DNA from 2 places in the Bacillus sp. P4_E1 genome. Region 2 is predicted to be linked to the other one. Evidence: riboswitches for the same ligand, from Rfam matches in the RefSeq annotation. Region 2 holds a riboswitch; the other holds the start of a gene.
What was found. Region 2 has a riboswitch for S-adenosylmethionine ahead of metK (methionine adenosyltransferase). Riboswitches for the same ligand answer to the same signal wherever they lie in the genome.

Region 1 (5,591 bases), on a different contig from region 2:
GACCAGATTTTGAATATGGAAGAGATGAGAAAGGACATTATGTTATCCGAAGCTCGAAAAAGATGTTAGAGGAAATGGAGTTTTATTTGGCATTGAAATATGATCGGGATGGAATTGTCCTTTATATGCATGCTGAGATTGAAGGGACATGTCATGTATCCGTTAGCTACAGTGAAGATGCACTTCATTTGCAAGAATTGTTTCAATTTCTAGAAGAAAATAAATAAAAAGTCCTCAAATGAGGACTTTTTATTTATTTAGGCAGGCATAATATTTAAGTTGGATAATTTATCCCGCTATTTGTGTGCAGTAAAACTCCCACTGATTAAAGTTTCACTTTATAGGCTGGAAGCGCGGCGGCATCGTTCAATTGGGAATGGAATAACTTGGGCAATGTGATTAGGGCCGAGCTGTTTTGCGCGAGCATGGCGTAGTATATAAAATGCGCACAGAATAGAAACAGGAATAGCACCATATAAACCAAAAAATAAAGCGCTTACACATGATGCAGCAAAACCTAAAACACCAACTTCTAATTCTTCCATAATAGCTCCTAAAATGACAGGAATAGCTCCGCATGTAACTCCTAGTATAAGTGCGATAAGTAAACTCATGATTATCCCCCTCTGTTTGCAATATTCATTTCCTTCTTATTAGTTGTAGTATATCATACACAAAACAGAATTTTCAGAAAAAATTCAAAAAAAGTTCAATAAATGTTCAAAAAATATTCCGGAATGTACTTGATAAAGTGGAATTATGATTCGAGATATTTGATTTGAACAAGCGAAAGGGACAAATCATTTTAGTAAATAAAAAATCAGGCTTACTTCAATGTTATGAAATAAGCCTGTTCCATAGGAGGATGTATATATGTAGAGTGAATAAAAGGTTGGAAAAGGGGTTCCAAGTTCTTTTATTCAACTAGCTACCTTAATAAATTGGAACCCAACCTTCTGTTGTAACAAAAATACGAATAGCTACAACTTGGCGATCATCTTGTAAGGTGAAATAGTGTCTTGCATTTTCAGGCACAGATATAAGATCACCAGGCTCGAGTTCAACGTCAAAGAATCGACCATCTTTTCCTTCAATAGCGAAGATGCCATGACCGCTGACAATAAAGCGAACTTCATCGTCAGTATGATGGTGTTCTTTTTGGAAATTAATTAATAACTCGTCAAGGTTAGGTGTGCTATTTGAAAGTGAAATCACATCATATGCTTTATAACCCCTGCGCTCTGAAACATCAGCAATTTCTTTTGAAAACAACGTTAATATTTCAGCTTTGTTTTCATCTGTTAAGGAGTAATTTTCTTTTAAATGAGTAGGAAGTTTAGAAATATTCCATTTCTCATATAAAACATCTTCTCCTTGTAGAAAGTTTGATACTTCTACTTCATTTTCAATACGAGTATTTTCCTCATGAATACGAATTTGCGCCATTAGAAACGCCTCCTTGAATTGATAATAATTTTATATGAAATTGGAATAAAAACTCATAAGCTTCTAATCTTTTTTTTGCATCAAAGCTATCACGGCCCCATACGGTAATGCCATGGTTTCGAATTAATACTGCTCCTGAATCTCCTTGTATATGCTTTCGGAATTTCTCTCCAAGCGTCGGGATATGAGCATCATTTTCGATAATAGGAATGTTAATCGTTGCACCTTCTTCCCAAATATCAAGAGCTTTAATAATCTCTTGATTTTGAAGGGTGACTGCATCACTATACAAATTTGTGATGACATTGTTATCAGTTGTATGAACATGAAGTACGCACCCGGCGTTCGTATTGTTATAAATATGTGTATGCAATATTGTTTCTGCCGAAGGGCGTAACTCAGTTTCTAAAACGGGAATTCCTTGATGATTTACTAATAAAAAATCATCTGGAGTGGTTTTTGTTTTATCTTTGCCACTTGCTGTAATAAGAAAAGTAAGGGGATCATGACTGACTTTTATAGAAATATTTCCACTCGTTGCTGGAAACCAATTCCGAGTTGTTAATTCTTTTTTAATTTCACTTAAGTCATACCATTGACGAAAAAGTTGTTTCATAATTTCACCTCCAACAAATGTTTTAGTTCAGCTAGAACATCGTGAAATGTTTCAAACGGTGTATAAGCAATACGATTTTCTTCACACTTTGTAATAAGGAAGTCACGGGCGAATACTTTATCTGCTTGTTTTGTTGCTTGTAAATCAGTAATAGAATCTCCAATCACAATATGAAAATCATCTTTAGAGCTTAGTTTACGAATTAATGATGATTTACAGAGACCACAACTATGCTGACATTGCTCGTCACAAGGGTGCGGCCATTTCACTTCAACAAATTCTCCTGAAAAGTCAGTTGCATTACAATAAATTTGTTCTTTAGGGATTATTTCTTGTAAGAGTGGATAGACGAAGAAATCCATTCCACCTGATATAACGTAAAAGGAAATGTTATTTTCATTAATGAATTGTATGAATTCATGAAAACCTGTACGGATTTCAGCAGTTTCTTGTAAAAACTGAATAATATCATCGTGTAGATTAATAGGTATTAATCGAAATAATTGAGAAACACCTTCTTGAATAGAAAGTTCTTGCGATAAAATTTTTTGCTTTATTTCCTCTGCTTCTGGTGGTGCGAATTTTTCCATAATGGACATGATATTATCGTTATTTGTAATCGTACCATCGAAATCACAAAATACTTGAATACTCATAATTTCACCTCATGAGAAGGATTTCCCCATATTTGTAGTGCGCTATGCAAATTTATTTCATCCACTTCATGGAGTGGTTTACCTTGTAAAGTAGCTTCAATTGCAGCACGGAAAGCTTTGCCACCACCTTGAGCTCCATTTGGATGCCCATGAATCCCACCGCCGGCATTAATAACAACATCCTTACCAAAATCTCGTAAAATAAAGGGAACGAAACCAGGATGAATTCCAGCAGATGGAACAGAAAAACTTTTCTTGAAATAGTGGTCTTCCTCAGTTAATGCTGCTGTAATGAGAAGAGCTTCCTCTTTTTCTAATGCAACGTTGCCGTATGGTGATGGGAATAAAGAGAAATCAGCACCAGCGTAACGTAGTAATTTTCCAAGTAGTAATGGAGAAGAGAAACCGTATAGTTTCGATGATGAATATGCGCCACTTACAGCAGGGTGTGCCATAATAGGAATTGGGATTTCATCGTCTTCTACAAGTGCTTGCAGTACATCTAATCCATAAGAAAATACATTAAATAAAAGAATGTCTGCTCCAGCTACCACCGCACGTTTCGCGTTTTCTTTTAAATCATAAGTTCGACCTGTTAAATTTACTGCGTATAAAGTTTTATGCCCGTAAGTTTCGTATACAGATTGTAAAACTTCTTTACCAGATTCAATTCTTTTTATAAGTGGTGTTAATGAGTTTTCGAATAAAATTTCATCATCTTTTACAATATCTACGCCTCCAATTGCCTGATCGCGTAGTTGAGTTTTTAAATATCCAATATTCCGTCCTATCATCCCTTTGAAAATACTCATTAGAAGAGGTCGATCTTGAACTTGTAAAAGGTTTCGGATGCCTTCAATTCCAAATTTTGGTCCAGGGAACTGTTTCTTTAATTCGTCTGAGAATGTTAAATCAATTAGTTTAATTTCTCCATCTAACGAAAGTTTTCCAAATGTTGTTGTCAAAATGGCTGGTAAGTCAGGGCTAAAGTTCAGCGATGGATAATGAATTTTAATGAGTCCACGTGATACTTTTTTGCCAAGGTAAGAGTTAATATGTTCTTGTTCGTCTAACGCTTCAATATGAATGACATTGCCTTTATGTTGTTTTAATTGTTCTTGTAATAAGTGTGGTAAATGAGTCCATGAACCAATTGTTAAACCGATTGCAATTTGTTCTGCTTTCTTTTCTAAGTTGTGAGAATCATCGTGGATTAAATATGTCGCTATAATTCCGCTCATTGTTATACCCTCCTAGTTAAATAAAAAAACCTCTCAGCTAAGGAGAGGTTTTTTTACAACCAGCTCCTTATCTGTCAGCATAATGCTGCGAGAATTAGCACCGTGTCTACAATTGTAGATCGGTTGCCGGGTTTCGTCGGGCTCGTCCCTCCACCTGCTCTTGATAAGAAGTATTTAGAAATGTTTAAATTTTTAAGATAACTGAATTTTGTCAGATATTTTTTATGTTGTCAATGACTTTTTGAAAAAATTTAATTTATCAATTCGATTAATTGCTTCTCGTAATCTATCTTCCGTATGCAAGAGACCAACACGGACATACCCTTCGCCGTGCTCACCAAATCCAACACCAGGAGCAACTGCAACGTGTGCTTTTTCTAGTAAAATGTCAGAAAATTGCTCAGATGTATATCCTTTTGGAACAGGAAGCCATGCAAAGAATGATCCTGTTGGAATGTTTACTTTCCAACCAATTGAGTGACAAGCTGAAATAAGAGCATTTCTCCGAGATTCATAACTATTAACAAGATCTACCACACAAGACTGCGAGCCTAATAGTGCTTCGCGGGCAGCATCTTGAACTGCACCAAAAATACTAACATACATATGATCTTGCAATAGGTTAATAGTTTCGATGACACTTTCATTTCCTACTGCAAAAGCAATACGCCATCCAGCCATATTGAAAGTTTTCGATAAAGTGTAAATCTCAATACCTGTATCTTTAGCTCCGTCTGCTTGCAAGAAACTAACAGGCTTTTGACCATCGAATCCGATAGCACCGTAAGCAAAATCGTGAACAACTAATATATTATGTTTATTAGCAAAATGAATGGTTGCATCAAAAAAATCTTTTGATGCAGTAGCACCGGTAGGGTTATTTGGATAGTTTAAAAACATTAACTTTGCTCGCTCCGCAACAGAGTCATCAATTTTTGTATAATCCGGTAAAAAATTATTTTCTGCAATAAGCGGCATTGTTTCAAATTGTGCTTTTGCTAAAGCAACTCCTGATAAATAATCTGGATAGCCTGGATCTGGAACGAGAATAGTATCACCAGGGTTTGTAAAACAAACTGGTAATTCTACTAATCCAGCCTTTCCGCCAAACAAAATAGCAACTTCAGTTTTTGGATTTACTACTACATCATATTCACGTTGATAGAATGTTGCCACGGCTTCTTTTAAGCTTTCGTGTCCGCGAAATGGCGGATATTTATGATGAATGGTCTTTTCAGCAGCATCTTGTAAAGCTTTAACGATATGCTGCGGTGTTGGTTGATCTGGATTACCTTGACCTAGATTAATAACATCGTGACCAGCTGCAACGAATTTGTTAACTTTTGCAACAAGTGAAGCGAAAAATTGTGTTGGCAATGATGTTACTATCTCAGAAGGTTGAAATAATTTCATACTTTCCACCTCTTTTGAAAGTTGTTACAATTCTAGTGACAAATGATATAATCTTTCCAGTATTTTGTAAAGAAAAAAATGAGAATGGGGCTGAAAAAATGAAAGTCGCATGTATTCAAATGGATATTGTCTTTGGAGATGTAGAAAAAAATATTGAGAACGCTAAAAAAAAAATAAGTGAAGCGATGAAAGAAAGACCAGATGTTATCGTCTTACCAG
Region 2 (5,591 bases):
TTTTTTAGTCCCCTGTGGTGTGAAACTAGAAGGATGTAGTAAGTGGGGAATAGTTTGTGTGTTCGAAGCTGTGATTTGTATGTGGGCAAATTAAAGAATATATAGAAAGAAGCTTACTCGGAAAACGTAAGCTTCTTTTTTATGTAAGTGTGTGTAACCGTTAAGCCGCATTGGGTTTTGTCGGTGAGTACGCGGAACTTTACGGTTACACGACACTTATTCATATGAGTAAAAGGGTTATTCCAACAGAAAATTTGTAATTAAGCGATTGGACCGCCTAAGTTAATAATAGCTTCAGAAACGCTATCGAATTTTTTGAAGTTTTCTTTAAATTCGTTTGCAAGCTCAATTGCTTTCACTTTGTAAGCATCTTTATCAGTCCAAGTTTGTTCAGGCATTAATACTTCATCAGGTACACCTGGAACATGACGAGGTACTTCAAGGCCAAAGATGTCGTGTTTTGCAGTTTCAGCTTTAGCAAGTTCACCGCTTAGTGCTGCTTGAATCATTGCACGAGTGTAACCTAAGTTCATACGTTTACCAACGCCGTATTCGCCACCAGTCCAGCCAGTGTTTACTAAGAATACTTTCGCATCATGTTTCTCGATTTTTTCACCAAGCATTTCAGCATAACGAGATGCATCAAGCGGTAAGAACGGTGAACCGAAGCAAGTAGAGAATGTAGCTTGCGGAGATGTAACACCGCGCTCTGTTCCTGCTAGCTTACTAGTGTAACCGCTTAAGAAATGGTACATAGCTTGTTCTTTTGATAACTTACTGATTGGAGGCAATACGCCAGATGCATCAGCAGTTAAGAAAATAATTGTATTTGGATGTCCTGCAACACTTGGCAGTACGATATTGTCAATCGCATGCATAGGGTATGCAGCACGTGTATTTTCTGTTAAAGTAGTATCGTTATAGTCAGCGATGCGTGTTTGACCATCAATGACAACGTTTTCTAAAACTGAACCAAATTTGATTGCATCGAAGATTTGTGGTTCTTTCTCATGAGAAAGGTTTACACATTTTGCATAGCAACCGCCTTCAATATTGAATACGCCGTTATCAGACCAACCGTGCTCATCGTCACCGATTAATTTACGGTTTGGATCAGCAGATAATGTTGTTTTGCCTGTTCCAGATAAACCGAAGAATAGTGCTACGTCGCCTTCTTCGCCTACGTTTGAAGAGCAGTGCATAGAAAGAATGTCTTGTTCAGGTAGTAAGAAGTTCATAATAGAGAAGATTGATTTTTTCATCTCTCCAGCGTATTCTGTACCACCGATTAGTACGATACGTTTTTCGAATGAAACCATAATGAATGCTTCAGAATTTGTACCGTCAATTGCTGGATCTGCTTTGAAGTTTGGTGCAGAAACAATTGTGAACTCTGATTCGTGAGTTGCTAATTCTTCTTCATTTGGACGAATAAATAATTGATGTACGAACAAATTATGCCATGCATATTCGTTAACAACTTGAATTGGTAGGCGATAGTTGCGATCAGCGCCAGCAAATCCTTTGAAGATGAATAACTCTTCTTTTTCTTTTAAGTATTCTAAAACTTTTATATATAATTTATTAAAATGTTCTTCAGAGATCGGTTGGTTCACGGCTCCCCAAGCAATTTTGTCAGCAACCGATGCTTCCTTCACAATAAATTTATCCTTAGGAGAACGTCCTGTGTATTTTCCTGTTGAAGCAGAAACGGCACCAGTAGAAGTTAATTTCCCTTCGTTTCGCATTAATACTTTTTCCACTAATTGCGGAACACTTAATTGAATCTGTGCATTGCTTCCGTTCAATAATTCATGTAAACCAATTTGGACATTCACAGTACTCATATTTATATACCATCCTTTTCATTTAATGAAATATTTCTCGTAATCCCCATCAATAGTATAACACAATTATATAAATAATGTATACTATTTATTTATTTTTGTTTGTGTGAATGTATCATTTCCCTATTAATATTTCATTCTATGGGTATTGAGAAAAACTTTCAGGAAAATGTGAATATTAATTGACAAATGAATATCATTTCTTTAGTATAGGTTGGGACGGATACTCTCTTATCCCGAGCTGGCGGAGGGACAGGCCCGATGAAGCCCAGCAACCTCATTTGTAGTGGTAAATACAGGTGAATAGGTGCTAAAACCTGTGCGAGGCTAACGGTCTCGAACGATAAGAGCAAAGGGCAAAAAGCAGTATGCAAGTAGCAAATTAAACCTTTCCTCTATGTTAAGTAGGAAAGGTTTTTCTGTATGCTTGTGTGGGAGAATAAATGTATGTCGCAGTTTGTGGCAAATTAAGGATGAGTTCCGTACAATATATACAATTACTGTAGGGAGGTTTACCACATGACAAAAAAACGTCATCTGTTCACATCTGAGTCTGTAACTGAAGGACATCCAGATAAAATTTGTGACCAAATTTCTGATTCAATTTTAGATGCGATCTTAGCAAAGGACGCAAATGCACGTGTAGCTTGTGAAACAACTGTAACAACTGGTTTAGTATTGGTAGCGGGGGAAATTACGACTTCTACTTACGTAGATATTCCAAAAATCGTTCGTGAAACAATTCAAGGCATTGGTTACACACGCGCAAAATACGGATTCGATGCAGAAACTTGTGCAGTTTTAACATCTATCGATGAGCAATCTGCTGACATCGCTATGGGTGTTGACCAAGCACTAGAAGCACGCGAAGGTCAAATGACTGACGCTGAGATTGAGGCAATTGGTGCGGGAGACCAAGGTTTAATGTTTGGCTTCGCATGTAATGAAACACAAGAATTAATGCCACTTCCAATCTCGCTTGCTCACAAATTAGCTCGTCGTTTAACTGAAGTACGTAAAGATGACACATTATCATACTTACGTCCGGATGGAAAAACGCAAGTTACAGTTGAGTATGATGAAAATGGTAAACCTGTACGTGTGGATACAATTGTAATTTCTACACAACATCATCCAGATGTTACGTGGGAAGAAATCGATCGCGATTTAAAAGAGCACGTAATTAAAGCTGTAGTTCCAGCAGAATTAATGGATGGAGAAACGAAATTCTTCATTAACCCAACTGGCCGCTTCGTAATTGGTGGACCACAAGGTGATGCTGGTTTAACAGGACGTAAAATCATCGTTGATACTTACGGTGGATACGCTCGCCATGGCGGTGGTGCATTCTCTGGTAAAGATGCAACGAAAGTTGACCGTTCTGCAGCATATGCAGCTCGTTATGTTGCGAAAAACATCGTAGCAGCTGGTCTTGCTGACAAAGCAGAAGTACAACTTGCATACGCAATTGGCGTAGCACAACCAGTATCAATTTCAGTTGATACATTAGGCACTGGTAAAGTATCTGAAGACGTATTAGTAGAACTAGTTCGTAACAACTTCGATCTTCGCCCAGCTGGTATTATTAAAATGCTAGACTTACGTCGCCCAATTTACAAACAAACAGCAGCTTACGGCCACTTCGGACGTACTGATGTAGATCTTACATGGGAACGTACAGACAAAGCAGCTACTTTAAAAGAGCAAGCTGGTCTATAATATATGAAAAAAAGCTTTGCGCTGTGTGCGCAAAGCTTTTTTTATTTGGTTTTATCCCGTAAAAGCCCGATTGGTTTAACTAATAATCAGTGGGGAAGAACAAAATCCCCACTGATTAAAGTTTCACTTTATTTACTACTTGAATGCAAGAACTACAATAAACTTCCCCGTCTAGCTCAATATACTTCTTCATATTTGTCATACCACTTGCCGGAAATGGCATATGAATCCACGCTTTTTCATACGTTTGTATTTCCTTTTCACATGATTTACAAAGGATTGGTTTCTTACGGAACATAGACGGTCACCCTTTCAGTTGGCGTGCTTTTCCTGCGCAAAAAGCACTGCTCAGTAAAAATAGCGTTGCGAATATAATACTCACTAATGTAGCGTATGGAATTGCTCCTTTTAGAGAAAAACCGACAGTGATGGAAGCAACAAATAAGAGAATGAATGTTGTTGTTAATTTTTTATAAAGTTCCATAGTAATTTAAGCTCCTTATTAAGAATTAATATGTTTGAAAACACAATTTTCTATGATGAGAAAATACGTTATAATTAATTATAACATTCAAAATATTTCTGATTATATATTTTTACTCATTTTAGTTTATACCAGGAATAGGGACGTGTTTTTAGTAATAATTAGAAATGTGAAGTCTAAAAAACGGTATGTTAATTTAAAGTGTGTAAAGTCAATTTTTGAAGGGGGTATTTTGAAATGAATATATTTAATATTGTAACAAGAGTAATAGCGCTTGTATTATTAGGGATTATAACTATAGTTTTTATTAATCTAAATAAACTATTGACTAATATGGTGGAAATTTTAGGGGCTCTACTTAATGCGTTAGGTGGTTCGTGAACCGAAGTTGAATTCTCGCTTAGGAGATATTTTTAGATGGAAAATTAGAAATTATTAGAGAAGGTTAATGGTAAAATTTGAGAAAGAAACTTAGAGATGGTTTGGGTATTGATTCGACCATCTTTTTACTGTTCATTAATAAAATGCTACTGATATTTGTTATCCAAACCATTTTTATGTAAGATAAAAAATGATTCTCTAAGTGTGTAGTTTAAATAGATATATGGTTAATGAATTTTAGGGGAATGGCTATTTTTATCAATAAAAGTAATTATTCGGATTTTATTCTTAGTATCTTAAGAAAGTCATTATTAAGATAGGGTCACAATTTTTATTTTTTTACTTGTAACAGTATAAAGATACGTATAATAAAGTGAAGGGAAATTTTTAGGAGGGAAAGATGAGACATGAGCGTAACTGAACATAAAAAACAAGCTCCAAAAGAAGTGCGCTGCAAAATCGTGACGATTTCTGATACACGTACAGAAGAGACGGACAAGAGCGGACAACTATTACATGCATTATTAATAGAAGCAGGACATAAAGTGACCTCTTATGAAATTGTGAAAGATGATAAAGAGAGTATTCAGCAGGCTGTGTTAGCTGGTTATCATAGGGAAGATGTTGATGTCGTGTTAACGAATGGCGGTACTGGTATTACGAAACGTGATGTGACGATTGAAGCAGTATCAGCGTTATTAGATAAAGAAATTGTTGGGTTTGGTGAGTTGTTCCGTATGATTAGCTATTTAGAAGATATCGGAAGCAGCGCAATGTTAAGTAGAGCGATCGGCGGTACAATTGGGCGCAAAGTTGTCTTTTCCATGCCAGGGTCTAGCGGAGCAGTTCGCCTTGCGATGAATAAATTAATTTTACCGGAATTAGGTCATATTACATTTGAGCTGCATCGCCAATGAGTAAGTATGCTGGAATTGTATTGGCAGGCGGTATGTCGAGTCGATTTGGTGAGCCGAAAGCGTTAGCGAGCTGGCAAGGGAGTACTTTTATAGAGCATATTTTGAAAGTGATGACAACTGCGTTACAAGAAGTTGTAGTCATTAGTCATTCTGATATAAAAGAGCGAGTAGAGCAACTTGTACAAGTTCCAGTTATAGAAGATATGTCGCACTATAAAGGAAATGGGCCACTTGCTGGAATAG

Region 1: linked by a shared signal. The riboswitch ahead of mtnW (2,3-diketo-5-methylthiopentyl-1-phosphate enolase) and the one ahead of metK (methionine adenosyltransferase) in region 2 are both predicted to bind S-adenosylmethionine.

Annotation. Positions count from the first base shown of each region.
Region 1 is NZ_JBFUIV010000012.1:12,736-18,326, reverse strand. It holds gene AC1DS7_RS17390 (DUF3909 family protein) at 1-227, shown strand, start outside; gene AC1DS7_RS17385 (hypothetical protein) at 339-614, opposite strand; gene AC1DS7_RS17380 (1,2-dihydroxy-3-keto-5-methylthiopentene dioxygenase) at 934-1,446, opposite strand; gene AC1DS7_RS17375 (methylthioribulose 1-phosphate dehydratase) at 1,424-2,062, opposite strand; gene AC1DS7_RS17370 (2-hydroxy-3-keto-5-methylthiopentenyl-1-phosphate phosphatase) at 2,059-2,718, opposite strand; gene mtnW (2,3-diketo-5-methylthiopentyl-1-phosphate enolase) at 2,715-3,959, opposite strand; SAM riboswitch class I at 4,024-4,129, opposite strand; gene AC1DS7_RS17360 (aminotransferase class I/II-fold pyridoxal phosphate-dependent enzyme) at 4,182-5,372, opposite strand; gene AC1DS7_RS17355 (carbon-nitrogen family hydrolase) at 5,387-5,591, shown strand, end outside.
Region 2 is NZ_JBFUIV010000011.1:64,169-69,759, reverse strand. It holds gene pckA (phosphoenolpyruvate carboxykinase (ATP)) at 261-1,847, opposite strand; SAM riboswitch class I at 2,076-2,197, shown strand; gene metK (methionine adenosyltransferase) at 2,367-3,566, shown strand; gene AC1DS7_RS16555 (hypothetical protein) at 3,682-3,864, opposite strand; gene AC1DS7_RS16550 (hypothetical protein) at 3,871-4,050, opposite strand; gene AC1DS7_RS16545 (hypothetical protein) at 4,288-4,431, shown strand; gene AC1DS7_RS16540 (MogA/MoaB family molybdenum cofactor biosynthesis protein) at 4,839-5,348, shown strand; gene AC1DS7_RS16535 (molybdenum cofactor guanylyltransferase) at 5,345-5,591, shown strand, end outside.